DNA from 2 places in the Buttiauxella cochleicola genome. Region 1 is predicted to be linked to the other one. Evidence: predicted binding sites of a transcription regulator. Region 1 holds the regulator's gene; the other holds the start of a gene.
The links. The regulator LexA, encoded in region 1, represses DNA repair genes until DNA is damaged. The targets are predictions, from matches to a motif close to TNCTGTATGTACATACAGNA.

Region 1 (16,616 bases):
ACTACACCAATCCACCGAACGACTCGACACTGCCGCGCGTGCGTACCCACGTCCGTGACTACGTTGAGAACGATATTTACGTCAACAACCTGCAAGCTAACTACTTCCAGTATTTAGGTAATAGTTGGTATGGGCAGGTGTACGGCGGCTATCTCGAAACCATGTATGGCGGGGTGGGCGCGGAAGTGTTGTACCGCCCGGTCGACAGCAACTGGGCGATTGGTGCCAACGCCAACTACGTCAAACAGCGTGACTGGCGTAGTGCGCAGGACATGATGAAGTTCACCGATTACAGCGCGCCAACCGGCCACCTTACCGGTTACTGGACGCCACCGTTTGCTGATGACGTGCTGGTTAAACTCAGCATCGGCCAATATCTGGCGAAAGATAAGGGTGGCACGTTGGAGATCTCCAAACGCTTCGACAGCGGCGTGGTTGTCGGCACTTATGCGACCATTACCAACGTGTCGAAAGAAGAGTACGGGGAAGGGGACTTCACCAAAGGTTTCTACGTCAATGTGCCGCTGGATATCTTCTCGTCTTCACCAACCCGCAGCCGGGCGCAAGTGAGCTGGACACCGCTGACGCGTGACGGTGGGCAGATGGTGGGACGCAAGTTTGAGTTGTATGGGATGACGAGCGATCGGGATATTAATTTCAGGTAACGAGGGTTTATTGGAACCTGATGGGGTTCCAATAATTACGAGGATGGGTGATCGGAGGTTTTCCTTTCACCGCTTCGGTAATTTCATTTATCACTGAATACCTGGTGAACGGAACCGTCACCAATCTGCCATAAGGACCATCCTCCGGCAGCGAACGGTTATATAAGTAAATAATTGAGATCAAGATCACATTTTTAACGTATAACAACACCTCTATACCAGAACACGAGGCGTTCCTATGACAACCACCCCCGGCGTTGAGCTCATCGCTAAAGTTATGCAAATGGTCCTCAATCTGGCGTTGCTTGCGCTTGGCTTAATCCTCATCATCTTCCTGGGTAAAGAAACGCTGCATTTAGCCACATCGTTGTTTGCACCCACCGATCAAGCCAGCAAGTACCAGCTGATTGAAGGGCTGGTGGTTTACTTCCTGTACTTCGAATTTATCGCGTTGATCGTTAAATACTTTCAGTCGGGTTATCACTTTCCGCTGCGCTACTTTATCTATATCGGCATCACCGCCATTGTGCGCCTCATCATCATTGACCATAAAGATCCGCGCGATGTGCTGATTTACTCCGGAGCAATCCTGGTGCTGGTGATTACGTTGTGGCTGTGTAATAGCAATCGCTTAAAACGAGAATAAAAAAAGGCGGCCTAAGGGCCGCCATAAGTAAATCCAAGGTCAAATGAGGGGTACAGTGGCATTACATCAGGTAGAGCAATAACAACAGGAAATCTTAACCTTTCACCCCTCCAGCCGTCAGGCCGCTCACCAGCCAGCGTTGCGCCAGTAAGAACACGACAGTAATCGGGATTGCAGAGAGCACGGCTGCTGCGGCAAAGTCGCCCCACAGGTAGTTTTGTGGGTTGAGATATTGCTGCATACCTACTGCCAGGGTGTAGCTGTTAACATCGCGCAACAGCAACGACGCCACTGGCACTTCGGTAATTGCGGCGATAAACGACAGAATAAACACCACCGCCAGAATCGGTACGGAAAGTGGCAGTAACACCAGGCGGAAGGCTTGCCATGGGGTTGCGCCGTCCAGTGCTGCCGCTTCTTCCAGCGAATTATCAATCGTTTCGAAATAGCCCTTAATCGTCCACACATGCAGTGCGATACCGCCAAGATAGGCGAAGATCACCCCACCATGTGTATTCAAACCGATAAACGGAATGTACTGGCCGAGGCGGTCAAACAAGGCGTACAACGCCACCAGTGACAGCACCGCCGGGAACATCTGGAAAATCAGCATCCCTTTCAGCAGTGTGGCTTTGCCAGGGAAGCGCATACGGGCAAAAGCGTAGGCACAAGTGGTGGAAAGCGTCACGATACCCAGCGCAGTAATCGCCGCGATTTTGATCGAGTTCCACAACCATAACAGCACCGGGAACGGCGGTGGCGTTACGCTGCCATCGGCATGTTGTACGCTGAAACCGAGCGCTAATTTCCAGTGTTCCCAGGAGATTTGATCCGGGATCAGGCTGCCTGTCGCGAAGTTACCCGGACGCAGTGAAATCGCAATAACCATCAGCAGCGGGAACATGATCGCGGCGATAAACAGTAGTAATAAAAGGTGCGTGGTAAATAAACGCAGCTTTTGAGATTTGGGTTGAACCATAGCCATGTTTGTTGCTCCTTAATCAAACTTCATGCGGGTGGCTTTCAGGTTAACAATCGCGAGTGCGCCAACCAGAATGAAGATAAGCGTGGCGATAGCCGCAGCTAAACCAAAGTCCTGACCGCCGCCGCCTTCAAAGGCGATGCGGTAGGTGTAGCTCACCAGCAAGTCCGTGTAGCCCGCAGGCGTGGTGGTTCCAAGGCGATCCGGACCACCGTTGGTTAACAGTTGAATCAGCACGAAGTTGTTAAAGTTAAAGGCAAAGCTTGCGATCATCAGCGGTGTCAGCGGCTTAATCAGCAGAGGCAGAGTAATCTTAAAGAAGTTCTGGAACGGGCCAGCACCATCCATTGCAGAGGCTTCGTATAGGTCGTCCGGAATCGCTTTCAGCAAGCCCATGCACAGAATCATCATGTACGGATAACCGAGCCAGGTATTCACGATAATTATCATTGAACGCGCAGTGGTCGGGTCGCTAAACCAGGCCGGTTTGATACCAAACAGTGAACTCAACATCATGTTGATTTCACCGAAACTTTGGTTGAACAAGCCTTTGAAAATCAGGATAGAAATAAACGATGGCACCGCGTAGGGCAGTATCAGCATCACGCGGTAAATTGCTTTGCCTTTCAGCGATTCCCACTGCACGACACACGCCAGAATCATGCCTACTGCAACGGTCAGAATCACGGTAAGGATTGAGAAAATTACAGTCCAGACGAAGATGGCCATGAAAGGCTTTTGAATCCCTTCATCGTGGAATACACGCAGGAAGTTCTTCCAGCCGATAGTCACGGTGTAGCCTGGGCTTAACTGCTCATTGCCCCAGTTACCGTCGGCATTTACAGACTGGTAGAAACCAATGCTGTTATTCGGGCGGTACTTCACGCCGCTTTGGTTATTGGTCAGTTCACCCTTTTCACCTTCAGTGTAAAGCGGGCGTGTGCCGGAGAACTGGCGCAGGGAGCTCATGGTCAGCGTGCTTTCATCAGGCATTTCAGCCGTGATTTGCGTCAGCGCCGCACGGTTTTGCGTAATCACGCGCAGATTCGCTTTCTCACCCGCAGGAAGAGCATCGGCGTCTTTCAGTTTCAGGTGTTGAACACCACCAAACTTAAAGGTATCAGAGATAAAATTCTTGCCTGACTCGCCGTCAGTCAGCGCGAGTTGCCATTCATCGCCCGCCGGGTAAAGGCCAAAGTTAAAGGTTTTTCCCGCCTGATATTGGCGGTCCATCAGCACCTGCTGTGCGCGTTCTTGAGTCAGTTGGTTGGTGCTGCTGTAGTTGGTGAAAGCAATGGCGATGGTACAAACCAGTGGGAACAGAACAAACAGCCCCATGCCAGCAAGGCCCGGGTAAACATAGCGCCAGGCGTAAGCCTTACGATTTGCATAAATGTATAAGCCAAGTGAGCTTAAAATCAGCGTCATAATGGCGAACAGGTACTCCCCCTGGGCGTACATTAATACGACAAGATAACCAACCAGCAGTCCCATCAGGCCGATGACTGACCATTTCAGTGCATCGCTTTGCCACCAGTGGTTCTTTTTAACTACATCCATGGGGTCTTCCTCTATACCCTTCATACTTCCAGTTGCCTCTTTGTTGGCTGTGAGAACTCGCCCAAATCACTTAGTTTACTAAGCTCATTAGGACTCATTCTCTTGCCGCCTCGGTGCAACTCGAATTATTTTGGGTATCTAATCATATTATTATTTTCCCTCTCTTTTCAGAGAGGGAATTGACCAGATACTTACTTAGTAATACGTCCCTGAGCATCTTTCAACGCTTCATCAACAGTCTGACGACCGCTAACTGCGTTGATGACGGCGGTGCGAACGGCATACCAGAACGCAGACATTTGCGGCACGTTCGGCATGATTTCGCCTTTCTGGGCGTTATCCATAGTGGCGGCGATACGTGGGTCTTTCGCCAGTTGATCCTGGTAGGATTTCAGTGCAACGGCACCCAATGGCTTGTCTTTGTTAACGTCAGCCAGGCCCTGATCGGTCAGCAGGTAGTTTTCCAGGAACTCTTTCGCCAGTTCTTTGTTAGGGCTGGCGGCGTTGATACCGGCACTGAGCACACCAACGAACGGTTTAGATGCTTTGCCTTTGAAGGTTGGCAACAGCGTTACGCCGTAATTGATTTTGCTCTTATCAATGTTGGACCATGCCCACGGGCCGTTGATAGTCATCGCGGTTTCGCCTTTGTTAAAGGCAGCTTCTGCGATGGAGTAATCGGTATCCGCGTTCATCTCTTTATTTTTAATCATGTTGACCAGGAAGCTCAGGCCAGCTTTCGCACCTGCACTATCCACGCCCACATCTTTCACGTCGTATTTGCCGTTTTCGAGTTTGAACGCATAACCACCGTCAGCAGCGATAAGCGGCCAGGTGAAGTACGGTTCTTGCAGGTTGAACATCAACGCACTCTTACCTTTCGCTTTCAGCTGCTTATCGAGTGCTGGGATCTCTTCCCAGGTTTTCGGCGGATTAGGTACGAGGTCTTTGTTGTAAATCAGAGAGAGTGCTTCAACCGCAACTGGGTAAGCGATGATTTTGCCGTTGTAACGAACCGCGTCCCAGGTAAACGGATAGAGTTTGTCCTGGAAAGCTTTATCTGGAGTGATTTCGGCCAGCAGGCCAGATTGCGCATAACCACCGAAACGGTCGTGTGCCCAGAAGATGATGTCCGGGCCATCGCCAGTTGCCGCAACTTGTGGGAATTTTTCTTCCAGTTTGTCCGGGTGTTCGATGGTGACTTTAATACCGGTGTCTTTCTCAAACTTCTTACCCACTTCAGCAAGGCCGTTATAGCCTTTGTCACCATTAATCCAGATGACCAGTTTGCCTTCTTCTATTTTTGCCAGTGCAGAGGCGGAAAACATCATCGTTGTCAGGGCAGACAGAGCGAGGATGCGGGCGCCAGTTTTAATTTTCATATTTATTCCCATCCTTTGAATGGTGGTTTGCTATGCGCGTGGATACATCAAGGTCAAGGTAGTGGCGTTACGGATGCCAGTTTGCGCAGATGGCAAGTGCTTCTCATCCTCCTTAGCCCTACGCCCCCACCCTGGTATCTGTGATCTGCATTCCATAACTGACAGTTATGTGTACCAGAGCACACAAAACCACCCAGAAATTTGAAACCACGATCACGAAAAACTGTCGCGCCTGCTGTAACCGGTTGCAGAAACTCGCTTCTCATCCTCCCGCCTCCTCCCCCATTAAAAACAGCAGGGTGGAGGATTCACGAAATGTATAGATCATTCATAGTCCGACACATCTTGAATCACCTGCCGTTTAGCAGAGTGACGGAATGAAGGGAGAAGTACATGGCAAGCGTACAGCTACGGAACGTAACGAAAGCCTGGGGTGATGTGGTGGTATCGAAAGATATCAACCTCGACATTCAAGAAGGTGAGTTCGTGGTTTTTGTTGGACCGTCAGGCTGCGGTAAATCCACACTGTTACGCATGATTGCGGGTCTGGAAACGATCACCAGCGGTGATTTATTCATTGGTGATACTCGCATGAACGACATCCCTCCCGCTGAGCGTGGCGTCGGCATGGTATTCCAGTCTTATGCTCTTTATCCCCATCTCTCCGTTGCTGAAAACATGTCCTTCGGCCTGAAGCTTGCTGGTGCCAAGAAAAGCGATATCAATCAGCGTGTCACCCAGGTTTCAGAAACTTTACAACTGGGACATTTATTAGAACGTCGCCCGAAAGCACTTTCTGGTGGACAGCGTCAGCGCGTAGCTATTGGCCGTACGCTGGTGGCTGAACCGCGTGTATTCCTGCTTGATGAACCTCTTTCAAACCTTGATGCGGCACTGCGTGTGCAGATGCGTATTGAGATTTCCCGACTGCATAAGCGCCTTGGTCGCACCATGATTTACGTCACCCACGACCAGGTTGAAGCGATGACGCTTGCCGACAAAATTGTGGTGCTGGACGCAGGCCGCGTCGCGCAGGTGGGTAAACCACTCGAGCTATATCACTACCCGGCGGATCGTTTTGTTGCGGGTTTTATTGGCTCGCCAAAAATGAACTTCCTGCCAGTAAAAGTCACCGCTACTGCCATTGATCAGGTGCAGGTTGAATTACCGAACCGCCAGCAAGTCTGGCTGCCGGTGGAAAGCAAAGAAGTTCAGGTCGGTGCCAACATGTCCCTTGGTATTCGCCCGGAACACCTACTGCCAAGCGACATCGCTGACGTCACTCTCGAAGGCGAAGTACAGGTTGTTGAACAGCTTGGTCATGAAACTCAGATTCATATCCAAATCCCCGCCATCCGTCAGAACCTGGTGTACCGCCAGAATGACGTGGTGTTGGTAAAAGAGGGTGCCACATTCGCTATTGGCTTGCCGCCAGAGCGTTGCCATCTGTTCCGAGAAGATGGCACCGCATGTCGTCGGTTGCATCAAGAGCCAGGTGTTTAAGCATTCCCATAAAAAAGAAAAGCAATGATCTCAGGAGATAGAACGATGATTACTCTGCGCAAACTCCCACTGGCAGTCGCCGTAGCAGCAGGCGTTATGTCTGTTCAGGCTCTGGCTGTGGATTTCCACGGTTATGCCCGTTCTGGTATCGGCTGGACCGGTAGCGGCGGCCCGCAAGAATGTTTCCAGGCAACTGGTGCTCAGTCTAAATATCGTCTGGGTAACGAGTGCGAAACGTACGCGGAAATTAAATTAGGTCAGGAAGTCTGGAAAGAAGGCGATAAGAGCTTCTATTTCGACTCCAACATTGCCTATAACTCTCCGCAGTTGAATGACTGGGAAGACACCAACACCCCGGCGATTCGCGAATTCAACGTGCAGGGTAAAAACCTGATCGACTCGTTGCCTGGCGCAAACATGTGGGCTGGTAAGCGTTTCTACCAACGTCACGACGTTCACATGATCGACTTCTACTACTGGGATATTTCTGGTCCTGGTGCAGGTCTGGAAAACATTGACGTAGGTGCAGGTAAACTTTCCTTCGCAGCAACTCGTTCTTCTGAGTCAGGCGGTTCTTCAGCGTTCGGCGATCGCGACCCGGTAACCGGCGAACGTACTTACAACAACAAAGTTCCAAACGACGTATTTGACGTGCGTTGGGCTGGTATTGAAACTAACCCTGGCGGCACACTGGAACTGGGTGTTGACTACGGTCACACCAACATTCCTGACGACTACTACCTGCAACCAGGTGCGTCGAAAGATGGTTGGATGGGGACCCTTGAACATACGCAAAGTATGATGAAAGGCTTCAACAAATTCGTTGTGCAGTATGCAACTGACTCTATGACTTCGCAGGGCAAAGGCCAGGCGCAGGGCGGTAGCGTAAACAACGACGGCAGCATGATTCGTGTTCTCGACCACGGCGCGATCACTCTGGCTGACCAATGGGACCTGATGTACGTTGCGATGTACCAGAACCTGGATATGGATGATAACCAGGGTACTGAATGGTACACCGTAGGTGTGCGCCCAATGTACAAATGGACGCCAATCATGAGTACCTTGCTGGAAGTTGGCTACGACAACGTGAAATCCCAGGAAACTGGCGACCGTAACGGTCAGTACAAAATCACCCTGGCACAACAATGGCAGGCAGGCGACAGCATCTGGTCACGTCCGGCACTGCGTCTGTTCGCAACTTACGCCAAATGGGATGAGAAATGGGGTTACGCGAAAGATGCCAACGGCGACAACACTCGCTTTGCTATCTCTGACTCTACCGGTAACGGCAACTTCTCTACCAGCCGTGGCGATGACGACGAATTCACCTTCGGTGCCCAGATGGAAATCTGGTGGTAATACAGCATTAACCTGAAGTGAAGAAATGATGGGGAGTTCGCCACTGAACTCCCCATCATGATTACCCTCTATGCCAATGCTTGTTTCGATGGAAAGCGCTATTGCCTGGCCAACTTTCCACCGATTTCCCATTCGAGGTCTATAAAAATGAAAATGAAAAAAAGTCTCCTCGCACTCTGCCTTTCTGCAGGGTTGCTCGCCAGCGTTCCCGGAATCAGTCTGGCAGATATCAATATCGTTCCGCAGGATGTTTCTGCCGCGCCGTCAATTCCTGAATCTGCATTACAAAATCTTGTCTGGACGCCGGTTACCCAAAACAAACTGCATACCACAAACCTTGCGACTGGCGGACAGTCTCTGGGTGTCGCTGACATTATTGGTCCGGTAGCGGCTTACAGCGTTCCGGCGGGTATTGGTGAACTGACTATTACCCTTACCAGCGTCGTTGAAAAAGATACGGTCTTCGCGCCAAACGTACTGGTTTTGGATCAAAACCTGCGCCCGGCTGCATACTTCCCAAGCAGTTTCTTTGCCTACCAGGAACCAGGCGTGATGTCTGATAACCGCCTGGAAGGGACGTTTAAATTAACGCCAGCATTGGGGCAGCAAAAACTCTATTTATTGGTCTTCACCACCAGTAAAGATGCACAACAAACCACGAAGATGATTGATCCGGCCAAAGCCTATGCCAAGGGCAATGGCAACGCGATCCCAGATATTCCAGACCCAATTGCGAGCCATGGCACGACGGGAACGCTGAAATTGCGGGTAAAAACCTCTTCTGGTTCAAGCATTTTAGTGGGGCCACTCTTTGGTTCATCTGGTCCAGACCCTGTGACTGTGGGTAACACCGCAGCGCCTGCTACCGCTTATGCCGCACCTGTTGCAGCAACAGCTACTGCGCCTGTAGCCGCTCCGGCTCCTGCCGCGAAAAAAGAACCCGTGCTTAGCGATACAGAGAGCTACTTCAACCAGGCTATCAAAGATGCAGTAGCGAAAGGCGATGTTGATAAAGCCTTGAAACTGCTGGATGAAGCTGAACGCCTGGGATCGACTAGCGCCCGTAAAACCTTTATCAGCAGTGTAAAAGGCAAGGGGTGATGGTTTCCCCGCAGTGCTGATGTTTGAAGTTTGGTGCGCCTCCGGGCGCACCTTTTTTCCTTCGTCATCCTTCAAGCTGACTCTGCGTTGGCTGCGCTCAAAAACCCTCATCACTTACTTTAGTAAGCTCAGAGGGATTTTCTCTTTTGCCGCCTTGATTCAACTCGAATGATTTAGAAGGGTTAGCATTGTTCCCCGGCATTGTTCCCGGCATTGTTAAACGCTTGTGAGCTTTTCCCTGCCCCGCTATACCTATTCTGCGTTACAATGATTTTCGGTTTTGTTTCGGAGAAATTCCCATGTCTGACGCGCTTTCGCCATTGCGCGCCTTACGTTTTGAAGCTGCGATTCCAGAAGGGTTGAGTGCATCACTCCTTGACTGGCTGTTGCTTGAAGACTCAATGACCAAACGCTTTGAGCAGTATTGTTCCAGGGTTACTGCCCGCATTGTGCGTGAAGGTTTTTTCGAATCGCATGTCGTTCTTCCTGAAGCTAATATGTTGCCTGAGTCCAGCCGTTATTGGTTGCGCGAAGTTGTGCTTTGCGGTGACGATGTGCCCTGGCTTTTGGGGCGTACAGTGGTCCCTGAATCAACCCTTGAAGGACCAGAGCTTGCTTTACAAAGGCTCGGAACCACGCCGCTTGGACGCTACCTGTTTAGTTCATCTTCCCTGACACGGGATTTTATTGAGATTGGCCGCAGTTCGGAGCAGTGGGGGCGTCGTTCCCGCCTGAGATTAGCTGGAAAGCCGCTGGTGCTAACCGAGTTATTCCTTCCTGCTTCTCCGTTGTATCGAGAGGAAAAATAATGGAGTGGAGTCTGAAACAGGGTAAATGGCAGGCGTATCAACGTCTGATGCGACTTGATAAGCCAATTGGCTCGCTTTTGTTGTTATGGCCCACCCTATGGGCGCTGTGGCTTGCGACACCGGGAGTGCCTCCGCTAACCATTTTATGCGTGTTTATAGCCGGAGTCTGGATGATGCGCGCTGCGGGTTGCGTGGTAAATGACTACGCTGACCGCAAATTTGATGGTCACGTGAAACGCACGGCGCACAGGCCATTGCCGAGCGGGGCTGTAAGCGAGAAAGAAGCGCGTATCTTATTTGCGGTACTGGTAGTGCTTTCGTTTTTACTGGTACTGACGCTTAATACCATGACGATTTTATTATCGGTGGCGGGGTTAGCGCTTGCCTGGGTTTACCCGTTTATGAAGCGCTACACTCATTTGCCGCAAGTGGTGCTAGGGGCTGCATTTGGCTGGTCAATCCCGATGGCATTTGCCGCAGTGAGCGAGTCTGTTCCACTTAGCTGTTGGCTGATGTTTTTAACCAATATTTGCTGGGCTGTGGCTTATGACACGCAGTACGCAATGGTTGACCGCGATGACGATCTGAAAATCGGCATTAAATCCACAGCCATCTTATTTGGCCGTTATGACAATCTGATTATCGGTATTTTGCAGTTTACAGTGATGGTGTTGTTGGCGGTGATTGGCTGGTTAAACGGATTAGGTGGGGCGTTCTACTGGTCTATTGCGCTGGCGGGGATGCTCTTTGTCCATCAGCAACGGCTGACGGCGAATCGTGACCGTGATGCGTGTTTTAAAGCTTTCCTCAACAATAACTATGTTGGCCTGGTGCTGTTTATAGGGTTGGTGTTGAGTTACCTACACTTCTAATTATACCCATCGCCCTTCAAGTTGCAGGGTTGTTGGCTGCTCTCATTCACCCGAATCACTTACTTGAGTAAGCTCATCGGGATTCGTTCGATTGCCGCCTACCTGCATCTCGAAGTAGCTCGGGTATAAGAAACTAAATGGCGGATGACACTTCGTTTATCCGCCAGATTTTTTACTCGGTCGCAGCCTGCGACGTCGCACTTTCAATCGTCAAACGCACATCCGGCATGATCAGCTCTGCCAGCATCTGGTAGACCTTCATCGTTTCGGCGGGTTCTGCATCTCCGGTGTCGCTGATATAGCCTTCATCACGCAAGGTTAATACCAGCGAGGTGAATACAGCTTTATCGAAGAACTCCGGTGCATTAATGCCATGCAACACCGACAAACGTTGGGCAACGGTGCGGCTTTCGCGCTCCAGCGTCCCACGGTTAATCGATGGATTTGCACTCAGCAGCCAGAAAGTAATCGCGTAACGTTGCAGCGTTTCACGAACACCTGCCGCCAGAAGCTGCATAGTGCGTGAGCGTGCCGGGTTAATCACCACTTCTTCACCCGTAAGGGTAATCAGATCCTGACGAACCAGTTCATTAAGCAGCGCATCCATTTCACTGGCAAGTTCAGCTTTTTCCCAACGCAGGAACAACTCAGACTTCAGCATCGGGTAGAGCAGCTCAACCTGACGCAGAAGCTCGCTGCGGGAAATGTGGCGATGCTGCGTGATAATTGCAGCCAGCAGAGAAGGTAACACCAGCATATGCAGGATGTTGTTACGGTAGTAAGTCATCAGCACTGCCTGCTCACGCGGCAGAATGATGATGTCACCAATCGTATCTTTCTCTACTTCAAACTTATTCATCTGCAGCGCGTGTTCGATAAGCGCTTCTGCTGGCTGGTCTGGTGCGGTAGCGTCCGGTGAATACGGCACATTACGCAACAGGCTCAGGTAACAGTTGAGCTGTTCGGTCAGTTGTTCGCGCGTCAGTGAACGCTGGCGCGATGCCAGGAGCGCGGTACAGCACAGGTTCATGGCGTTTGCCGCGCCTGCATTGTTAATACGCACCATCAGTTCGGCAGCAATTTCATTAACCGTTGGCGTTAACCATGCCGGGCGGATGGCCTCAATCGGGTCGATTGAATCACGCCACTCAGGCACTCGCTGGTTGAGGAATGTCATCAACGGCATTGGTTCGCCGAAGTTAACATAGCCCTGGCCGAGGTTACGCAGCTTGCTCAGCCCACGTACCATCTGCATGAAGCTTTCTTTTTCTTTAGTCGCACCGCGCAGTTCTTTCGCGTAAGTCCCCACTTCCATTACATGCTCGTAGCCAATGTAAATCGGCACCAATGTAATTGGACGTGTACCGCCGCGCAGCATGGCCTGAATGGTCATCGACAGCGTGCCGGTTTTCGGGTCTAGCAAACGGCCGGTACGAGAACGGCCACCTTCCACAAAGTATTCAACGGAATAGCCACGGCTGAACAGCTCGCCAAGATATTCACGGAACACGGTGGAGTAGAGTTTGCTGCCCTTAAAGGTACGGCGAATAAAGAACGCGCCCAGGCGGCGGAAAATCGGGCCGGCTGGCCAGAAATTCAGGTTGATACCCGCTGCAATGTGCGGAGGAACCAGCCCCTGGTGATAGAGCACGTAAGACAGAAGCATGTAGTCCATGTGGCTGCGGTGGCAGGGCACATAGACAATCTCATGGCCGTCATGAGCCAGTTGGCGAACGCGTTCAGCATTGTGAACGTTAATGCCCTGGTACAAACGGTTCCACGTCAGACCTAATACGCGGTCGGTCAAACGAACGGCTTCATAAGAGAAGTTCGCCGCAATCTCTTCCATCAAGGCAACAGCATTTTGCTGCGCTTTTTCATGGGAGATTTTCTTGCTGCGCGCTTCATCTTCTACTGCACGGGCAATAGCTTTTGAAGCCAAAAGCTTATTGAACAGATCCTGACGTACCGGCAGACGCGGGCCAACAGTCGCTAAGCGCTGGCGAGCAAAGTGCATACGCGCCACGCGTGCCAGTTTTTGGGCGATTTTTTTGTCTGTACCGTGATCGGTTGCCATCTGGCGCAGCGAAACAGGTGCAGAGAACCGCACAAAGCTGTCGCGCCCAAGCCAGGAGACTGCGAAGAATTTCTGAATGCCGTTAAGCATCTTCAGTGGCGGGTTAACTTCGCCTTTTTCGCGACCCGGAGAGCGGCCAAACATCACCGATACCGGCACCATCTGCACATCCAGATTTGGATTGCTGCGGTGCAAGTCGAGATAATCATGGAACAGCTTGATCGACTCTTCTTTTGGCGTGTAATAAGTGAACACACGCGGGCCGCCATGGATAAAGACATAGCGCGGCAATACCGCACCGTCGATCTCTAACGGCTCGAGAGGGTCGGGCAAGTTGTGCGCGAGGCATTGCGCGCGCAGGGTTAATAAGTCCGCCTTTGAGTTATAAGGCAGAACGTACATTATTGGGCGTGTGGGATCTAAGCCCAGTTCGGCCTGTGGATCTGCCGGAATGGACTTGCTCTTTACCAGAACGCCTAATGGTAAATTAAGTAATTTGTAGTAGATTCTTGGCCAGCCTGACATAAACGATGTAAAGCCTCAGGTTAATGATGCAAATTCGCCGCAAGAATATCAGAATCTCACCCAGATTTCTGTGGCGTTATAATTTTGACAAGCATTGATGCAAATAATTTGAAAAGGTTTCCTAAAATGGCGAGCAGTACCACTGGACTTACCCGTATCATCAAAGCCGCAGGCTACTCATGGAAAGGGCTCAAAGCAGCCTGGATCAACGAAGCAGCTTTCCGCCAGGAAGGCGTTTCTGCTGTTATCGCCATTGCCATCGCATGTTGGTTAGATGTCGATCCCATTACCCGCATTCTACTTATCGGCTCAGTCGTGCTGGTCATGATTGTCGAGATCCTCAATAGCGCTATTGAGGCACTTGTCGACCGTGTTGGCACTGATTATCACGAGCTTTCAGGACGCGCCAAAGATATGGGCTCGGCCGCTGTATTAATTTCAATTATCCTCGCAGTAATTACCTGGGTCACGCTGCTTTGGTCGCATTTGCGGTGATCTTTCCAGAATAGTTAAGTGCCTGGTTTTTTGCTTAATTTGTGGTTCCAAATTGACCTTTGACTGTATATACTCACAGCATAACTGTATAAACACCCAGGGGGCGGAATGAAAGCGTTAACTACCAGGCAGCAAGAGGTGTTTGATCTTATTCGGGATCATATCAGCCAGACCGGCATGCCACCGACTCGTGCCGAGATTGCTCAACGTCTGGGGTTCCGTTCTCCGAACGCCGCTGAAGAGCATTTAAAAGCACTTGCCCGTAAAGGTGTGCTTGAAATTGTTTCTGGTGCATCCCGTGGTATCCGCCTGTTGGTGGAAGAAGTGACTGGTATTCCACTGGTTGGGCGTGTTGCTGCAGGTGAGCCACTCCTGGCACAGCAACATATCGAAGGCCATTACCAGGTTGATCCTTCACTGTTCAAACCAAATGCCGACTTCTTGCTGCGCGTCAGCGGTATGTCAATGAAAGACATCGGCATTATGGATGGCGACCTGCTTGCGGTTCATAAAACTCAGGATGTGCGTAATGGCCAGGTTGTTGTCGCGCGTATCGATGATGAAGTTACCGTTAAGCGCTTAAAACAACAGGGCAATACAGTTCATCTGCTGCCAGAAAACAGTGAGTTTGAACCGATCGTGGTAGACCTGCGCGAGCATAACTTCTCAATTGAAGGGCTGGCTGTTGGGGTTATTCGCAACGGCGACTGGCTGTAAAATCTCTTTAGGTGATGCGCATTTAGAATGCGCATCACTGCCTTAATTCTCTTTGATCTCCTTCAGGAGAGGTCATGCAATTATTCTCCACAGCGGATCGTGCGCTCTGGCGCCTCGCTTTACCCATGATTTTCTCCAACATTACTGTTCCGCTGCTTGGCCTTGTCGATACGGCTGTGATTGGTCATCTGGATAGTCCTGTTTACTTGGGCGGTGTTGCCATTGGTGCGACAGCAACCAGCTTCCTGTTTATGTTGCTGCTGTTTTTACGAATGAGTACCACAGGCTTAACTGCTCAGGCTTTTGGCGCCAATAATCCCTCAGCGTTAGCTCGTGCACTGGTGCAACCACTATTGCTGGCACTTGGGGCAGGGGTGGCAATTGTCTTACTGCGCGATCCCCTCATTTCACTCGCTTTACAAATTGTTGGTGGCAATCAGGATGTGCTCGTACAAGCACAACGCTTTCTTGAAATCCGCTGGCTAAGTGCGCCAGCCTCGCTTGCCAACCTGGTTCTACTAGGATGGTTGTTAGGGGTTCAATACGCACGAGCTCCGGTTATCTTGCTGGTAGTCGGCAATGTTCTGAATATCGTACTGGATGTGTGGCTGGTTATGGGGTTGCACCTTGATGTTCAAGGGGCGGCACTTGCGACTGTCACTGCTGAATACGCGACATTTTTCATCGGATTGCTGATGGTGAAGAAGGTTATGGGCATGCGTGGTATCAGCTTTGAGATGATTAAGCAGTCCTGGCGTGGCAATGTTCGGCGCTTACTGGCGCTCAATCGGGACATCATGTTGCGCTCGTTATTACTGCAAGTGTGCTTTGCATCAGTGACCATCTTTGGTGCGCGCTTAGGTAGCGAAATTGTCGCCGTCAATGCGGTATTAATGACGCTTCTGACGTTTACCGCTTATGCGCTTGATGGTTTTGCCTATGCCGTTGAAGCCCATTCCGGGCAAGCTTATGGCGCAAAGAATCGCGGCCAACTACTCGAGGTTTGGGGTGCTGCCTGTCGCCAGGCGGGTTTAGTCGCGCTCATGTTTGCCGTGGTGTATGCCCTATTTGGCGAGCAAATTGTTTCTCTTCTGACGTCCATTCCCCAATTACAGCTACAGGCCGATCGCTATCTCCACTGGCAGATTGTATTACCCGTAGTCGGTGTCTGGTGCTACTTGCTGGATGGGATGTTTATTGGCGCGACAAGGGGAGCTGAGATGCGTAATAGCATGGCGGTTGCCGCTGTTGGTTTCGGGCTAACGCTCTTCACGGTTCCGTATTTAGGCAACCACGGGTTATGGCTTTCTGTGGCGGTATTCCTTGCTCTGCGGGGGCTGGCGTTAGGTTGGATTTGGCGTCGTCACTGGCAGCAAAATAGCTGGTTTAACAACGTACAAAGTTAAGCCGTATGGTTAAAGATTCTTAGTTTTCTCCGTACCACCATATCCTTGACTACAATTATTATCACGTCCAGCAGATAGAGTGGTGTTGGCCAAATGGCAGCACATTGGACGTTGGTAATTTTTTAGCAGTTCTTCCCCGAACGATGAGGATATTATTATGAATAAAGACGAAATCGGCGGTAACTGGAAACAGTTTAAAGGCACAGTAAAAGAGAAATGGGGCAAACTGACTGACGATGATATGACTGTCATCGAAGGCAAACGCGATCAGCTTGTCGGTAAAATTCAAGAGCGTTATGGGTACGAAAAGGATAAGGCAGAGGAAGAAGTCGTTGATTGGGAAACTCGCAACAAATACCGTTGGTAATTAGTTTCCCTTAGATGTGTTAGTTCTCAAGGCTACCCTGCCCAGGTACATGGATGTACCGTTCCATTCAACTCAAATCCAACCAATCTAACGTGACTTCTTTTTACTCTGAATGGAGTGGTCATGCCCGCAAGCATCCGGGTGGCT
Region 2 (16,616 bases), on a different contig from region 1:
ATCATGCCGGAGGTAAAGGCGCGGAACCGATCGCGGTCGGCAAAGGTGCGGCTAAGTTGTTCTTCGCAGGCAACAATATTTTTGGTGCAGGTTTCGTGGTAACTGGTACCGAAACTGATAACTAACAGGGCTTTCTTCATGATTTTCTCTCTTGCAGCCAGCGTGTGACACGGCGGCTCACATCTTCACGGCTTTCCAGTAATTCAGGGCCAAAAACCTGCGGTTGCGGGCGAGTCACCACCACACAGGGAATATTTCGCGCCAGCGCAGGGGTAACTTTGTCGAGATAACCGCCTTCGGCACCGGACTCTTTGGTTATCACCACATCGGGTGCACAGAAGTCATAAGTGGCGGCATTAAACTCAGCGCTGAACGGGCCGCGCAGCGCAATAATATTGTCAACGCCCAACCCCAGCGCTTCGCACTCGGCAATCACTTCGCTGGTCGGTAACACCCGAGCCAACAGTGTTTTGCCCGGCAAAGCTTGCTGATAAGCAGCCAGTTCTTTGCTACCGGTAGTCAACAGCACGCGTGGGCCAAATGTTTGCGCAACGGCACAGGCGGCTTGCAGGCTGGCCACTTTGTGCAGCAACGGGTGTTCCAGATCATTAAGTTCACTACGCCGCTGATACCGGCTGAGTGTTACACCCACGATTTCACAGGCGCGGGTGATATTTTGGCTAAGCAATTCGGCATACGGATGCGAGGCATCAATCACCCAGTTCACGGCATTGCTGACCAGCCAGTCAGCGATTCCATCGGTATCAATTCGCCCTACACGAATTTTCCCACCGATATCACCCGCCAGAGACGCCCCTACCGCCGTCGCCACCGAAAGCGTGTACGAAATGCGCAGTTCATCGAGGATCTGGCAAATAAACCGGGCATCGCTGGTGCCGCCGAATACCAGCACTGGCGTTTCACTCACAGCTCGTAACCTCGAGGGGTAATCATTAATCCATTGCGAACAAAGGTCGTTTTGTTGCCGACAATCACCAGACTCGTCATATCAACCGGTTCGAAATCCATCTCACCAAAGGTGGTCAGCCATTTTTGTTCTTTCTTACGTCCGGCCGCTTTCACCACGCCCACTGGCGTTTGCGGGCTGGTAAACTCGCTCATCAATTCGAACGCACGCGCCAGATGACCTTCGCGGCCACGGCTGCGCGGGTTATAGAAACAAATAACAAAATCAGCAGAAGCCGCCGCAATAATGCGTTTTTCGATAACCGGCCATGGCGTGAGTAAATCGCTCAGGCTGATATGGCAGAAATCATGCATTAATGGCGCGCCGAGTAATGATGCAGCGGCAATGCTGGCTGTGATGCCCGCCACCAGCCGTACCTCAATGTCCAGTTGCTGCGATGTCACCAGTTCCAGCACCAGACCGGCCATGCCGTAAATCCCGGCATCACCGCTGCTGATTAACGCCACGTTATGTCCAGCTTGCGCCAGTTCGATGGCGGTCTGGCAGCGTTCAATCTCTTTACACATGCCGGTTTTGATCACCTGTTTGTCGCCAGTTAATGGCTTCACCAGGTGGGTATAAGTTTTATATCCGACGACAATTTCAGCTTCCTGCAGAGCAGCAATAGCTTCCTGAGTCATCATGGCTTCGCTACCAGGGCCAATGCCGATTACCGTTAACATCTGTCTGAAACTCCTAAAGTTATGGTGACACCCTGCTGTTTCAGAGTGTGACCCACTAGATTGCCGTTGCTCATCAGCCACGCAGCAGGTTGTGAGACGCTGCCAACGCCTACGGTCAGGCGCACAAATTCCGATGCCGGAAATCGATGCTCGTGTTCGCTCAATTGGTCAACGCTAAAAAGTTTGAAAGGGATTTGATGGTGCTGTGCCAGCTCCAGCAGTGCAGGCTCATCTTGCTTGAGCATCACACTGCCGATGGCGCACAACGCCAGCGGGTCAAAATGGTTCACAGCAAGCTGCTGGCGGAGCAGCGCGGCCACGGTTTGTGGCGGAGTGTCACGGCGGCAGCCGATGCCTGCTATGACGCGCTTCGGAACCAGTTTATAAACGGGGATATTTAAGGCAGGCTGCGAATCACGCAGCGTGACGCACACCAGCGCATCAAGCTCTGGCAGGGCATCAAGGCCCTCAATCGCAATAAAGCCGCGCGTGTCGTAACGCTCAGCATGTGGCGCAAATTCGCTGTCCCACCACAGGCCAACGTGCTGTTGACTCACCAACATTTGGTTGACGGTTTTCACCGCCAGACGGAAATCGAGCATAGTTGCGTCAAGTTTTGCCGCAAGCGTATCAAGCGCCGCCATCTGATTCACATCGGTCGCGGTAGTGATGACCGGGTCTGCGTTTAGCAGCGTTGCCAGTTGGCGAGTTAGCTCGTTAGCACCACCCATGTGGCCGGAAAGCAGGCTGATCACGTGTTCTGCGCGTTCATCCATTACCACAACCGCCGGGTCTTGCAGTTTGTCGCACAGCATTGGCGCAATCACCCGCACCACAATTCCGGTGGCCGCAATAAATACCAGAGCCGAATACTCGCTGAATGCCTGCTGTACCGTTTGAGCAAAACTGCCGCCAAACGGGATGAAACCTGGCTGTAGCAACTTTTCACTGGTAAAACAGGTCACGGGTAACGCATCACGCAGGTGTTGTGCCAGCACCACGCCACCTGGTGTCAGGCAAAACAGCGCGATCGACTCAGGCTTTGCGGTATTCATGGCTGAACCCTGCGTCGTAGAGTTTCGAGTAGTGATACTCCTCGCCCAAAAACGCCCCAACCATAATCAGCGCGGTTTTACGGATTCCGGCTTCGCGTACTTTTTCAGCAATGTCAGTAAGGGTGCCGCGTAACTCCTGGCAATCAGGCCAGGTGGCTTTATAGACTACCGCGACTGGCGTATCTGCTGGATAACCGCCTTCAATCAGGCGTTCTGCCACACGGTTAATCCGTTGTACCGAGAGAAAAATGGCCATTGAGGTTTGGTGTTTTGCGAAGGATTCAAGCTGCTCAAGCGGCGGCATCGGCGTGCGGCCTTCGATACGCGTGATAATCAGGCTCTGCGAGACTACCGGTACGGTGTATTCCACACCAAGCTGCGCGGCAGCGCCCAGAAATGCGCTCACCCCAGGCACTGAAACGTAGCCAATGCCAAGTTTGGTGAGCGTTTCACCCTGTTCGCGAATCGAGCCATATAACGAGAGATCGCCGGTTTGCAGGCGCACCACCAGCTTGCCCGCTTTCACGCCGTTTTCCATCAACTCAATAATCTCTTCGAGATTGAGCGCGGCGCTGTCGTGGCATTCGGCGCCAGGTTGGCAGTAATCCAGCAGTTCAGGATTGATCAGCGAGCCGGCATAAATCACCACTTCTGCCTGTTGCAAGATGCGGTAGCCTTTCAGCGTGATCAGCTCTTTGTCGCCAGGACCTGCGCCAACGAACCAGACTTTGCGGGTATCAAATAACTCAGTCATTGCTTCCTTCCTTGCGACAAGAGATCAGATAAGTGGGATTGTTCGGTTTGAAATAGTGCCCACTGCCAAGCGTTGCGAGGTTTGCGACCTGCAATTGCAGACAGTCAAAATCGCTCACCGCGCACAGCCCAAGGTGGGTTAGTGCGCAGGTTAAGTTTTCCAGCAGGATGAATGTCATCACCAGTCGTCCGCGGGGATGCAAATGCGCCAGCGACCAGTCGATCAATTCCGTAAGTTGCCCACCACTGCCGCCGATAAACACCGCATCGGCCATCACGTTCAGCTCTATTGGCGCGTACCCGCTGATGATTTCAACGTTCGGACAGGCGAAAATCTCACGGTTTTCTGCCATCAGCGCCAGCGCGTCAGGGTTGCGCTCAATTGCCGACACCTGCAATTGCGGGTACCGCATCGCCGCTTCAAGGGACACGCTGCCGGTGCCTGCGCCGATGTCGATAAAGTGCGTGGCGTGCTGTAATTGCAGGCGATCGAGCGCCTGAGTACGTACCACTTCTTTAGTCATCGGCACGCGTGCACCGCGTAAAAACAGATCATCTTTCATTGAGTATTATCACCACATTCATCGCGTAAGACTGCGCCACGTCAGCAGCGCGCAAGCGATGGATTCGTTCATCTGCTGACGACAGGTTCTCGCCAATAATGAGAATGGGATTGAGGCCGCGCATCAAAAATGCCTGGGCGATGGCATGCGGCCCGATAATGGTGTCGGTCACCATTGCCACTTTTTGGTGCGCCACAATCGCGTTGAAATCGGGTTCACGCCCATGGCTGCTGGTGATCCATAAGTCGTTCATATCGACGGCGGCTTTGGCGCACAGATATTGAATCGAGCTAATGCCGGGAATGATGCGCAGCTGTTCAGGGGGGAAACTTGCTGCCAGACGTTTGCCAATGCCATAAACCAGCGGGTCGCCGGAGGCCAGGACCACTATTTGCTGGCTAAGGCGTTCACCAAGCCAGGTGATTAAGCCGTCAAGATCGCTATCCAACAAACGCGTCTGGGCCTCCGAATCAGCATACAGCGCCAGTTGACGAGCCCCGCCCACCAGAATCTGCGCTTCATCAATGGCGATACGCGCCTGGAAAGTCAGATACTCCGCAGCCCCTGGTCCAATACCTACAACGGTCAGCATCGCAACTCCTGAGCTATTTCAGCCACCGGGCGGCTACTGCCTAAAACCTGGTTATCGAACGAGAATAAAATGGCGTCGCACTTAGGCGGGGATTGGGTGAAACGCAGCATCTCAGTAACACGCTCACAGATGCGGATTGCCAGACGTTCAAACACGCCCATCCAGCCTTGCTCCGCGATGATTTCAAGTGCCGCTTCAGTGGTGTCGCACTGGCTTACAGCTTCCAGCAACGAAAACGGCGCGCCCATTAATGCCAGGTGTGCGACCAACGTCTCCATGCGCCCGTCGGCAATGTGGCTGTGGGTGTGGAAAATCCCGGCGGCGACTTTCACCAACTTGCCAGGGTGGCCAATCAACACGATGTGACGGTACTCAAGGCGCACCGCTTCCTGAATCATGTAGCCGACGAAATTGCTCATCGTCACCACACATTCACTGTCCAAATCGAGTTGCTCGCGGACAAAACGTTCACCGTGGTTGCCCGGCACCAGAATGACTTTATCCAGCCCGGCGGCGCGTTTCATTTCCAGCTCGAGTGCCAGTGAACGCTTCCAGCTTTCTTCGGACATCGGCATCACAATACCGGTGGTACCGATTATCGAAATCCCGCCCAAAATCCCGAGGCGATGGTTGTAGGTTTTCTTTGCTCGCTCCTCACCTTCTGGAGCAAAAATTTCAATTTCGGCGCCACGTTCCGCGCCGATAACTTCACGCACCGCCGCTTCAATGGTCTGGCGCGGCGTGCGGTTAATGGCCGATTCGCCAATGGGCAAACCGATGCCTTTGCGTGTGACTTTGCCGACCCCGGTACCGCCGCGCAGGGTGATCGCACCGCTGTCATTAAGCTGTACGCGAGCGAAAATCAGCATGCCGTGAGTGGCGTCGACGTCATCGCCGCCGTCTTTACGGATTGCCGCCGTCGCCTGCTGACCTTCGATAATTGGCATTTCAACGTTGAGATGCAGTGTGACGCCTGAAGGGGTGACGATAGAAACCTGGTCGATCACGTGCTGGCGCAATACCATCAGAGCCGCGACTTTAGCCGCAGCAGTGGCGCATGAACCGGTGGTGTAGCCTTTGCGGTATGCCTTGCCTTTATGCCAGACGCAATCGGCGGTTTGCTCGCTCACTGAGCCTCCCGCAAGCGGTAAAGCAGCGCATTCACAATAGCTGCGGCGACGTTACTGCCGCCTTTGCGCCCACGCGCAGCAATGGCCGGTAAGCCGCTTTCAACCAGCGCTTCTTTAGACTCTTCAGCCCCGACAAATCCGACGGGCACGCCGATAACGGCTGAAGGTTTGGCTCCTAACTCTAACAAGCGGAACAGCGCGGTTGGCGCATTCCCAAAGACAAAGACCTTCTCGCCATCTTCCTCTAAAGCCAGATCCACCGCCGCCATAGAACGAGTCACGCCCTGCTCTTTGGCATGAGCCACCACGCGCGGGTCGCTAATAAAGCAGCGGCAGCTACAACCAAACTCCGCCAGCAGGGTCTTGTTAATACCCGAAAGTGCCATGGTGGTATCGGTGTACAACGTGCAACCACGCAACAAACTGGCGGTCAGTTTTTCGATGACATCAGGTGAAAACCACAAAATATCCAGCCACTCAAAATCGGCGGTAGTGTGGATAACCCGCTTGATCATCGCTTCCTGAATAGCATCGTTAAAACGATATTCCGGGCGCTCGGCGGCAATGATTTCGCTAATGATTTCAAAACTGTGCTGCTCAATAAGCTGGGGTTGTTGCAGGTAGTTCATCAGGTGTCCTTAAGCTATGCCAGGTGCAAGTACGCGCAATGCGGCAAACAGCAGCAAAGCAAACAGCGAAGCCAACATCATGAGTTGCATGGTGCGAGTTATATCGTCAAGGGCAATGCCGCGCTGCTCATCCCCCATCCACGGTTTTTCTACCCGCTCGCCAAAATAGGTGTTCGGCCCGCCCAGTCGGATACCTAGCGCGCCGGCAACGGTAGCCTCAGGCCAGGCACAATTCGGACTGCTGTGTTGATAGCGGTCACGCCAGCCGATAAGCAGCGCCTGGCGAGGGTTGGCTCGCAAGAAAAAGGCCGCGAGGGTAAGCAGCAACCAGCTTAATCTTGCGGGAATGAAATTAGCGAGGTCATCAAGCCGGGCGCTGACATAACCAATGGCGCGATATTTTTCGGTTTTATAACCGACCATGGAGTCGAGGGTATTGATAGCTTTGTAGGCCAGGGCAAGTGGTGCACCGCCAATCATCAGGAAGAACAGTGGAGCAATCACACCATCGACACTATTTTCTGCCACCGTTTCGACCACCGCACGGGTGATTTGCGGGCGCTCGAGTTGCGAAGTATCACGCCCGACTATCCAGGATAATTTCTCGCGACTCTCTTCTAGCGTGCCATCTTTGAGTGCGCGATAAACCTCGAGTGCCGCATCACTCAAGCAACGGGCGGCAAGCACGGTATAAATCATCCACACCTCAACCAGCCAGCCGAGCCACACAGATACCTGATTTGCGAGGTGCAATACTCCCCAACTCACGCCCCAGGTCGAACCCACCACAACCAGCCATAACACGCCGCCGCCGATTTTCAGCGCACGGTCGCTTTTGCAGCACCGGCGTATCTGGCGCTGCGTAAAGCTGATGAGATTGCCAATCCAGCGCACCGGATGTGGCCAGTGATGCGGGTCACCGAGCCAATAATCCAGTAACCACGCGACAGCCCACGCAAGAAGTGTCATAGGTGATTCCTCGCAAGTGCTAACCAGCGATTGAGTAACGAGGGACGTTGGGCGAAATGAACATGCAGGTAACTTGCAAAGGTCGCATGATGCTGAATACCGCCCTGCCAGCGCGAAATAGCTACACCATCACGCCATTTGCAACAATCGAGAGCGGCAGGTAATGAGCCGCTAAAATCGGAGTAGTGAAACTCATGGCCGCGCAGGGTTTCGCCTTTTTTGGCAAGTAACGTGTCGTGTAATGCCGTGGCTTCGCAGTAGCCAAAACGCGTCAGCCGTTTGCCCATCTGACTGTGACCAGGCAATACGCCACACATGGCATGGGTTTCCTCATTCCCGTCAGTCAGAGATTCCCCCAGATACATCAACCCGCCACATTCGGCGTACAGCGGAATTCGCTGCTGATGTGCCTTTTGCAGGGATTCACGCATTTTGATATTGGCGGCAAGTTTCTCGCCGTGTACTTCTGGATAGCCACCGCCGAGCCAAATCATTTGGCAATCAGGGAGTTTAGTGTCATGCAAGGGGCTAAAACGCTGGATTTTTACCCCTGCCTGCTCGAGTAATTCGAGGTTGTCCGGGTAATAAAAGTTGAAGGCTTCATCTTCGGCAAGTGCAAGAGTAAGCCCATCAGCCAGTGCCGCATCAGGTATAACCGGCGCTTCACCTTGTGGCAGCGAGTTCAGGCGAGATAAATTTAACAGGAGGTCAATGTTGACGGTTTCTTCGAGCTGTTGCGCCAGCTGCTGCCAGCGTTCATCTTGCGGCGCATTTTCTTGGGCAGGAACGAGTCCGAGATGTCGTGCAGGCAAAGCCACATCGGCCATGACAGGCACGCGGCCAAGCACCGGAATACCACAATAACGGGTGATGGCATCGGCAAGTAATTGATAATGGCTATCGCTGTTGACGCGATTAAGAATAACGCCCGCGATATTCAATGTTGGGTCAAATCGCTGAAAGCCCATTACCGTTGCAGCAATAGAAGTGGAGACAGCTTTACCGTCCACCAGCAAAATCACCGGGCAACCGAGCTGTTTTGCCATTGCAGCACTGCTGCAATAGTCCGGGTCAGTTCCGTAACCATCGTACAGCCCCATCACGCCTTCGATAACGGCGACATCAGCGTGCTGCATTTGTTTTGCAAACAGACCATTAAGCGTTGGCGTGGGCAGCATAAACGCATCGAGATTGCGTGAGGCAATGCCAGACACGGCACTGTGCCAGCCGCTGTCGAGGTAATCGGGACCGATTTTGAAAGGTTGAACGCGCAGGCCGCGCAGCATGAGGGCACGGAGCAGCCCGAGCGTGACAGTGGTTTTGCCACAGCCGCTGCTGGTTCCTGCAATGACGAATGCGTGTTTCGCTGCCCCTGCCATAATTGCCTTTTTACTTACTTCGGCAAAATGCGGATGTCAGCACGTGCGCGCACCTTGCGGCTGCACGCATCTGATGACAACTGGCTTCCCACCGAAGGAGTTGTTTAAAATATTACCCGGAATAATTCGTGGAGCAGGAAGGCGGCAATCGAGCAAATCCCGATGAGCTTACTGTAGTAAGTGATTCGGGTTTGTGAGTGCAGCCAACGCACCTGCAACTTGAAGTATGACGGGTACGGCTGACAAGTCGGTCTTCTGGCTTAGCGTCACTCTCGCCCGCCCTTCCCAATCAAAGATCAGTGGTTACGCGGGTTCGTCGGCATCACAGCAGCGGGGGCTGCGGGGGATTGTCACCCCCTTCCCAGCCATGTTTGACACATGGCATAAACGAGTCAGTTGTATCGATTTTAATTACCGTTTTACTGCATGACATTTTTTAATCATCATGCATATAAATTTGTAAAAGCGGTTCTAGTGTAAAAGCTAATAGATATTGATTGTTGCGCTATAACAATTTTTACTGATTTTTATTAATGCTTAGCTCTTAATCGTTGTAATGTGCCGCTGTGCTATCTTCCCGCGCCTGCGGTGAAAAACAGAATGAATCCCAACATGAAAGAGAGTTGCCAATACTATGGCTGAAGCACGCTGCCCGGCATCCTGCGGCGAGTTAATTCAGGGCTGGATAGATGGCGGGGAAAAACTGGTGTCCTGCCCGATAGACTGGTTTAGCACCGTTGAAGTCAGTGAAGGCAAGAGGCTCTCCGGCGAGCGGCCCCGAATGCGCCAGATGCTGGAGTGCGTCGTCGCGTACTTTGGCTATTCCACTGCGCTAGCAAACAGCCTGAGCATTAATCTGGAATCAACGGTTCCGGTCGGGAAAGGTCTTGCCAGTAGCACTGCGGATATTGCCGCCACAGCAGTTGCTACCGCGCGTCATTTAGGTGAAATGCTGGATGAGTCCGCGCTTGCCACTTTATGCGTGCAACTAGAACCAACGGACAGCACGATTTTCCGCAAGCCAACCCTTTTTGACCATATCCAGGCACAAGTACAAATTAGCTGCCAGCCCACGCCAATGCTGGAAATTCTGCTGCTTGAAAGCAATACCACGCTTTTGACGGAGGATTATCATCGTTACGAACGAGAATCAGTGTTAATCCATAACGCGGGCTTACTGGATAACGCCTGGCAGACGCTACAACGCAGTTGCCGACAACAAGATGCCCGGTTGTTAGGTGAAGCCACTACAATGAGTGCCAAAGCCTGCCAGCAACTGTTAGTAAAACCCATGTTTTCCCAACTATTAGCCCTGGTCGAAGAGACAGATTTGTACGGGTTAAATGTGGCGCATAGCGGCAGTGTGGTGGGATTGATGCTTGATACCAGTAAGCATGATGTTGAGAAGATGCTCTGGCTGATAAAGCATTTAGAGATTGATAGACATTATCCGCAGCAGCATCTGGTAAAGATGATAGAGGGCGGAGTGCGCTGAGTTGTTGCGAAAAAAAACCGCCGATTCGGCGGTTTTCACAATTAACACTATTTACCCTAAATAATTCGAGTTGCATTAAAGCGGTAAGTGAACGCAGCTAACACACAGGCAGCTCGAAGTATGACGGGTAAATTTAGTCGGGTTTGATTTCACCCATCACTTTCAGTTTTTTGGAAATTTCACGACGCTCTTTAGACAGTTCAGCATTCTTGATGATGTAATCATCAACACGGTCTTCGTAGTCGGTTTTCATGCTGGCAATGATGCCTTGAATAGCTTCAATGCTCATACCTGGCTTAATATAGTCACTCAGGTTATCAAGCAGCAGAACACGTTTTGAGTTATCACGGATCTTTTTCTGAACGTCCTGAATCTCACGCTGCAGTTTGTTTTTACGACGGAACAGACGTACAAACTCAAGCACGTCCTGGAAAGAAGGTTTAGTTGGTTCCATTTTTATACCCCTGCTAATTTCATACTCGGATTCGTTAAGACAACCGCCATAAGATTACCTTAATGGTAGCGGCGGCCGCTGACAATTCTTTTATCCCCGTCTGTTCCGGGCTCTATAACCAAACAGTACAGGCGATTAGTCTCTTTCGCTATCTTAACCTCAATTGGTGCTGAATCGAAACCAGCAATTCGCTCCGCACCCCGCAATTATTTACGTAACGCGCGGCAGATCAACTGCGAGAGTAATTCCAGTTGACGAGCAAGCTCCAGACTCAACCAGACATAACCGTGAATTGGGGTTTCCTGAAGTTTCCCATTTCCACCTTCCTGCATAAGCTGGCGCAACTCGCTGACGATCTCAGTCAGCTTTTCATTATTCGCAGAAATCGGTGATGGGTTGCCGTCATGCAATGCATGAGCAATCGCAGCAAGTGTGCGTTGCGTCATCTGCTGAGTATCACGCAGAGTATGAGCATTGATCATCAGGAAATGACTCTCTCGGGAAGCCCAGTAAGCGTTGATTTGCAGCTCAAGCGTGCACACCATATTACGGCTGACAGTTTGTATCGCTTCGAAAATAGATTTCTGGATGTGGGTTTCTTTGCTGCTCGGCCCAATCAGCGCGCGCATTTTCACTACATCGGTCAACACCTGATGCAGGTGTTTTTCCAGACGCGGGCGCTCCAGCAAGTTCGGCGAAAAACCTGCGTTATAAACCCGGCCAAAGGCGGTGACGAAATTCGCCATTTGAATGCGCCAGTGGATAAACGCGCGCTGCGGATAAATACTGGTAAATAGCATTGCGAGTAATGATCCGAAGATAACATCACCACTACGCCACATCGCAATTTCCATATCCCCAGCCGGAGCACCCACCACGACCGCAAGGGTAATACCAATCAGCAGAGCCTGATACGGGCGTTTCCCCAGCGCCAGGTAACCGCAAATAAACATAGCAAAAGCGCACCAAACCAGCATCAGCGGCAGAGAAAACAGCTCCAACCTTAGTGCAATAAGCCCCATGGTTGCGCCACAAATGGTACCGCCAATACGTTCAAAGGCGCGAGGTACTACATTTCCCCAGAAGGATATTGGCCCCATCACCACCACTAAAGTGATTAATGGCCACGTGCCCTCCGGAACTTTCAGAAGATGTACGATGAGAAAGGTAAGAACAAATGCCAGCGCGATACGAACGCCGTGCACAATTCGGTAGTTGCGATAAACACGCAGTTCAAACGGGCTTAGTGATTTGTCGGGGCGCACACCCGGCTCTCCTGAAACAAAAGCGTGATTGTACCTGTTTTTTTAGTGTGGGCATCACAAAGTTAGGGGGCTTGAGCCCCCTTCGCCTTTAGACTTGATCTGCTACCGGGATATACATATCAACTTCCCACACTCCACTCTCAGAGCCATCATTCAGGTAGTGCTCAAAGCAAGGTTTGCCGGTTAACTGGTAACGGTTATCAGCAAGGAGACTATCAAAGAAGATATTCCATGGTTTTGCAAAATCGCCGTCGTCGACTTTTGCACGCGCGACCGCATATTGCCCTGCTTCAATGCGTGTAGTGATGACACCTTCACTGTTTTCAGGCACGGTAAAATCTTCCGCAACGGATACAACCGTATCGCAACGGAGCTTTTCTGCAGGCACGACATCTGGGTTATCGTAGTAAACCGCCAGCCACTCTTCACCGACGACTTTATGCGATTTAACCCATAGAGAAAGTTGCTCAAATCCTTGTTGAACCGTTTTTTCCCACGGCCCTACCATATGAAAACCCGCTACTTTTCGCTCATGAACTTGTTGTACGTTAAATTCCATATGACCTCCTGACCCGATTAAAAGTACTGTATATAAATACACCACTCTATTGCAGGGAAGCAATCCTTTGGCAGGGTGATGTGGTTACTTTGCGAGCAAGATCGCTTTTCGCCAATAGATCGTAGTACAGACGAGAAGCGCAGGTTAGAACTAAATGCGAAAAAAAGGCCAACATAAAGTCAGCCTGTTGAAATTTTTAAGCAACTACAGCTTGTGGCTCAGATAATCACTAAATCGCGACCATGCACTGCCCTTTTTAACATCTGTTAGCGTTACCAGCGGCCAGTGTGCAATCAACTTGTCGCGGTCAAACAGTTCAATTTCACCAACATGTTGGTTAGCGGCGACAGGCGCTTCCATCTCCGGGTTATCAAGGACATATTTGGCTTTAATGTTTGGAACTTCTGATTTTGGCAGCGCCAGATAGACATCCTGATTGGTGCCGACTTCAACTTTCTTTTGGTCGCCATACCAGACTGTTTCGGTGCCAATTTTTTTGCCTTTATGCAGCACCTGCACAGTATCAAAATTATCCTGACCCCAATGCAGCAGTTTACGCGCCTGATCCTCGCGGCCTTTCGAGCTTTCCGCACCCATGACAACGGCAATTAAGCGGCGCTCGCCATCAACACTTGAAGCGATAAGATTAAAGCCTGCACTGGCAGTGTGCCCGGTTTTCAAACCATCCACATTCAGCCCCTTATCCCACAATAGGCCATTGCGGTTCTGCTGCGTGATGCCATTCCACGTGAGGCTACGCTCGCTATACATATGATAAAAATCAGGCTCGCCGTGAATAATGGCGCGAGAAAGTACCGCAAGATCGTATGCCGAGCTATGCTGGCCAGGCGCATCGAGGCCGTGAACCGTTTCGAAATGGGTATCGCGCAGATGTAACTGCTGCACGTATTTGTTCATCAGGGCCACAAATTGTGGCTGCCCGCCAGCGACGTAATCGGCTAACGCGACACAAGCGTCGTTCCCGGAATCAATAATCAGCCCGCGGCTCAAGTCATGAACCGTTAATCTGTCACCTGCTTTCAAAAACATCAGCGACGAACCGTCAAAAACCGGATTCCCTTTCGCCCAGGCATCTTTACCTACGGTGACCATATCGTTTGCCGAGATACGCCCGCTATCAATGGCGCGATCCACCACATAGCCGGTCATCAGTTTGGTCAGACTCGCCGGGTTGCGTCGCACATGTTCATTTTGCGCTGTCAGTATTTGCCCGGTGGTGTAATCCATCAACACCCACGATCCCGCCTGGATCTGTGGAGGTGGTGGTGCATTAACAAAGGTATCGTCGGCAAAAGCGGAGTGAGCAACAAAAGAAAGCAATGAACAGGCAGCAAATAGACGGATCTTCAACGATATACCCTCGGAAACAATAAATTCAGCCGCTTCTTTTACTGGAGTTTGCGATAATTTTCGCGATTAAATTGCAAAAAGTTATGAATAATCAAATTTGCATACGGGCGTTGAATGCTTTTCACGGTGGTGCAGGAGGCTTATTAATGGTTTACCATGCACTTATGCAACACCTGATAATCAAGATGGAAACATGGAGAGGGTTTTAGTGGTATTTCAGTTTAATAACAGCAAGTTAAACAACACTCAAGGGCGGAAATAAGCCGTGGAAAATTCAACGCAACAACCGACCTTCCTCTTTCATGATTATGAAACTTTCGGCAAGAGTCCATCTCTTGACCGACCAGCGCAATTTGCAGCGATTCGTACTGATGACCAATTCAATGTTATCGGTGATCCTGAAGTTTTCTATTGCAAACCCGCTGATGACTACCTTCCACAGCCAGAAGCTGTGATGATTACCGGTATTACCCCACAACACGCACTGGCTCAGGGCGTGAATGAAGCAGATTTTGCCAAACGTATTCACAATATCTTTACCGTGCCGAAAACCTGCGTGGTCGGCTACAACAACGTGCGCTTCGACGATGAAGTAACGCGCAATATTTTCTACCGTAACTTTTACGACCCATACGGCTGGAGCTGGCAGAACGATAATTCGCGCTGGGATTTGCTCGATGTGATGCGCGCCTGCTATGCCCTGCGCCCGGAAGGGATTGTCTGGCCGGAAAACGACGAGGGGCTGCCGAGTTTCCGCCTCGAGCATTTGACCAAAGCCAACGGTATTGAACATGCGAACGCGCACGATGCGATGTCTGATGTATACGCCACTATCGCGATGGCGCAATTAGTTAAGACTCGCCAGCCACGGCTGTTTGAGTACCTTTACAGCCATCGTTCCAAACACAAACTCACCACATTGATTGATATCCCGCAGATGAAACCACTGGTGCATGTTTCCGGGATGTTCGGCGCATGGCGTGGCAACACCAGTTGGATTGCACCGCTGGCCTGGCACCCGGATAACAAAAATGCGGTGATTATGGTCGATTTAGCAGGTGATATTTCGCCGCTGCTGGAACTGGACGCCGATACATTACGCGAACGTTTGTATACGCCGAAGGCCGCGCTTGGCGATGCGGCTGCGGTGCCAATTAAACTGGTGCATCTGAATAAATGCCCGGTGCTGGCGGTGGCTAATACGCTGCGCCCGGAAGATGCCGAACGTTTAGGAATCGATCGTAAGCGTTGCCTGGATAACCTGAAGTTACTGCGCGAACACCCTTTAGTACGTGAAAAAGCGGTGGCTATCTTTGCTGAATCCGAACCTTTTGTACCATCTGAAAATGTTGATGCGCAGCTTTATAACGGTTTCTTCAGTGATGCAGACCGTGCGGCGATGCGCATAGTGCTGCAAACCGATCCGCAAAATCTGCCTGCGCTGGATATCACTTTCGCCGATAAACGTATTGAAAAGCTGTTGTTTAACTATCGCGCGCGCAATTTCCCAGGAACACTGGATGAAGCAGAACAACAGCGTTGGTTAGAACACCGCCGCGATGTGTTATCTCAGGAAGCGTTGCAAGCCTACGCGCAAGAACTGGAGGCGCTGTATAACCTGCATGAAGGGGACAAGGAAAAGACGGCGTTGCTTAAGGAGCTGTTTGAGTACGCGCAGTTTTTGGTAGGGTAATAGATAGCAAAAAGGCCGCTTTCGCGGCCTTCTTCGTAGTTAGCTTTTACGCTAAATCTTCGTTGAATTGCGGAACCGGGTTACGGAAGCGGCGAGTTACGAAGGCCAGATAAGTCAGGCCAATGGCCGCCCAAATCAGACCCAGAATCATCGAGCTTTCTTCCAGGTTAATCCACAACGCACCGACTGTCAGCGCACCACAAATTGGTAGCACCAGATAGTTGATGTGATCTTTGATGGATTTATTGCGCCCTTCACGAATCCAGAACTGGGAAATCACTGACAGGTTAACGAAGGTAAACGCCACCAGCGCACCGAAGTTAATCAGCGCAGTTGCAGTCACCAGGTCAAACTTAACCGCAAACAGAGCAATGATACCGACCAGTACAACGTTGAGCGCCGGGGTACGCCATTTCGGGTGAATGTAGCCGAAGAAGCGCTCCGGGAACACGCCGTCACGGCCCATCACATACATCAGGCGAGAAACGCCCGCATGTGCCGCCATACCCGATGCCAGAACCGTCACGCAGGAGAAAATCAGGATGCCGAACTGGAAGGCTTTACCTGCCACGAAGAGCATGATTTCTGGCTGCGATGCATCCGGATCTTTAAAGCGCGAGATGTCCGGGAAATACAGTTGCAGGAAGTAAGACACCACAACGAAGATCACGCCGCCAATTAAAGCAGTCAGGAAAATCGCTTTTGGGATAACGCGGCCTGCATCTTTGGTCTCTTCAGATAGAGAACTAATACCGTCAAAACCAAGGAACGAGAAGCATAGGATGGTCGCACCGGTAATCATCGGCACCACATTCGCATGTTCTGACCAGAATGGACGTGTACTGGTTAACGTACCTGCACCTTCGCCATTTGCCACACCGTAAATAACCAGACCGGTGATCACCACCATCACGATCATTTGCAGCACAACAATAAAGCTGTTGAAGTTAGCCACGGTTTTGATGCCGCGCAGGTTGGAGATAGTCATAAAGCCAACCAGCAGCACCACGAAAATCCACGACGGGATAGATGGCACCAGAGCTTCAAAATAGATTTTTG

Region 2: the regulator LexA is predicted to act here: its motif matches at 12,518-12,537, upstream of sbmC (DNA gyrase inhibitor SbmC).

Annotation. Positions count from the first base shown of each region.
Region 1 covers NZ_JAJSOU010000009.1:26,274-42,889, forward strand. Annotated here, with positions in the region: gene LVQ79_RS13405 (YjbH domain-containing protein) at 1-665, shown strand, start outside; gene psiE (phosphate-starvation-inducible protein PsiE) at 904-1,311, shown strand; gene malG (maltose ABC transporter permease MalG) at 1,406-2,296, opposite strand; gene malF (maltose ABC transporter permease MalF) at 2,309-3,853, opposite strand; gene malE (maltose/maltodextrin ABC transporter substrate-binding protein MalE) at 4,045-5,235, opposite strand; gene malK (maltose/maltodextrin ABC transporter ATP-binding protein MalK) at 5,629-6,738, shown strand; gene LVQ79_RS13435 (maltoporin) at 6,784-8,100, shown strand; gene malM (maltose operon protein MalM) at 8,248-9,201, shown strand; gene ubiC (chorismate lyase) at 9,501-10,010, shown strand; gene ubiA (4-hydroxybenzoate octaprenyltransferase) at 10,010-10,882, shown strand; gene plsB (glycerol-3-phosphate 1-O-acyltransferase PlsB) at 11,055-13,484, opposite strand; gene LVQ79_RS13460 (diacylglycerol kinase) at 13,611-13,979, shown strand; gene lexA (transcriptional repressor LexA) at 14,088-14,696, shown strand; gene dinF (MATE family efflux transporter DinF) at 14,771-16,102, shown strand; gene LVQ79_RS13475 (CsbD family protein) at 16,260-16,469, shown strand; gene zur (zinc uptake transcriptional repressor Zur) at 16,557-16,616, opposite strand, start outside.
Region 2 covers NZ_JAJSOU010000008.1:160,695-177,310, reverse strand. Annotated here, with positions in the region: gene cbiK (sirohydrochlorin cobaltochelatase) at 1-140, opposite strand, end outside; gene LVQ79_RS13020 (cobalt-precorrin-6A reductase) at 137-928, opposite strand; gene LVQ79_RS13015 (precorrin-3B C(17)-methyltransferase) at 925-1,650, opposite strand; gene cbiG (cobalt-precorrin 5A hydrolase) at 1,644-2,705, opposite strand; gene LVQ79_RS13005 (cobalt-precorrin-4 methyltransferase) at 2,686-3,459, opposite strand; gene LVQ79_RS13000 (decarboxylating cobalt-precorrin-6B (C(15))-methyltransferase) at 3,452-4,021, opposite strand; gene LVQ79_RS12995 (cobalt-precorrin-7 (C(5))-methyltransferase) at 4,011-4,613, opposite strand; gene cbiD (cobalt-precorrin-5B (C(1))-methyltransferase CbiD) at 4,607-5,743, opposite strand; gene LVQ79_RS12985 (cobalt-precorrin-8 methylmutase) at 5,740-6,372, opposite strand; gene cbiB (adenosylcobinamide-phosphate synthase CbiB) at 6,382-7,341, opposite strand; gene LVQ79_RS12975 (cobyrinic acid a,c-diamide synthase CobB) at 7,338-8,720, opposite strand; cobalamin riboswitch at 8,949-9,128, opposite strand; gene LVQ79_RS12970 (GHMP family kinase ATP-binding protein) at 9,355-10,215, shown strand; gene LVQ79_RS12965 (DUF496 family protein) at 10,349-10,669, opposite strand; gene LVQ79_RS12960 (FUSC family protein) at 10,876-11,934, opposite strand; gene sbmC (DNA gyrase inhibitor SbmC) at 12,023-12,493, opposite strand; gene dacD (serine-type D-Ala-D-Ala carboxypeptidase DacD) at 12,698-13,864, opposite strand; gene sbcB (exodeoxyribonuclease I) at 14,130-15,557, shown strand; gene LVQ79_RS12940 (APC family permease) at 15,604-16,616, opposite strand, start outside.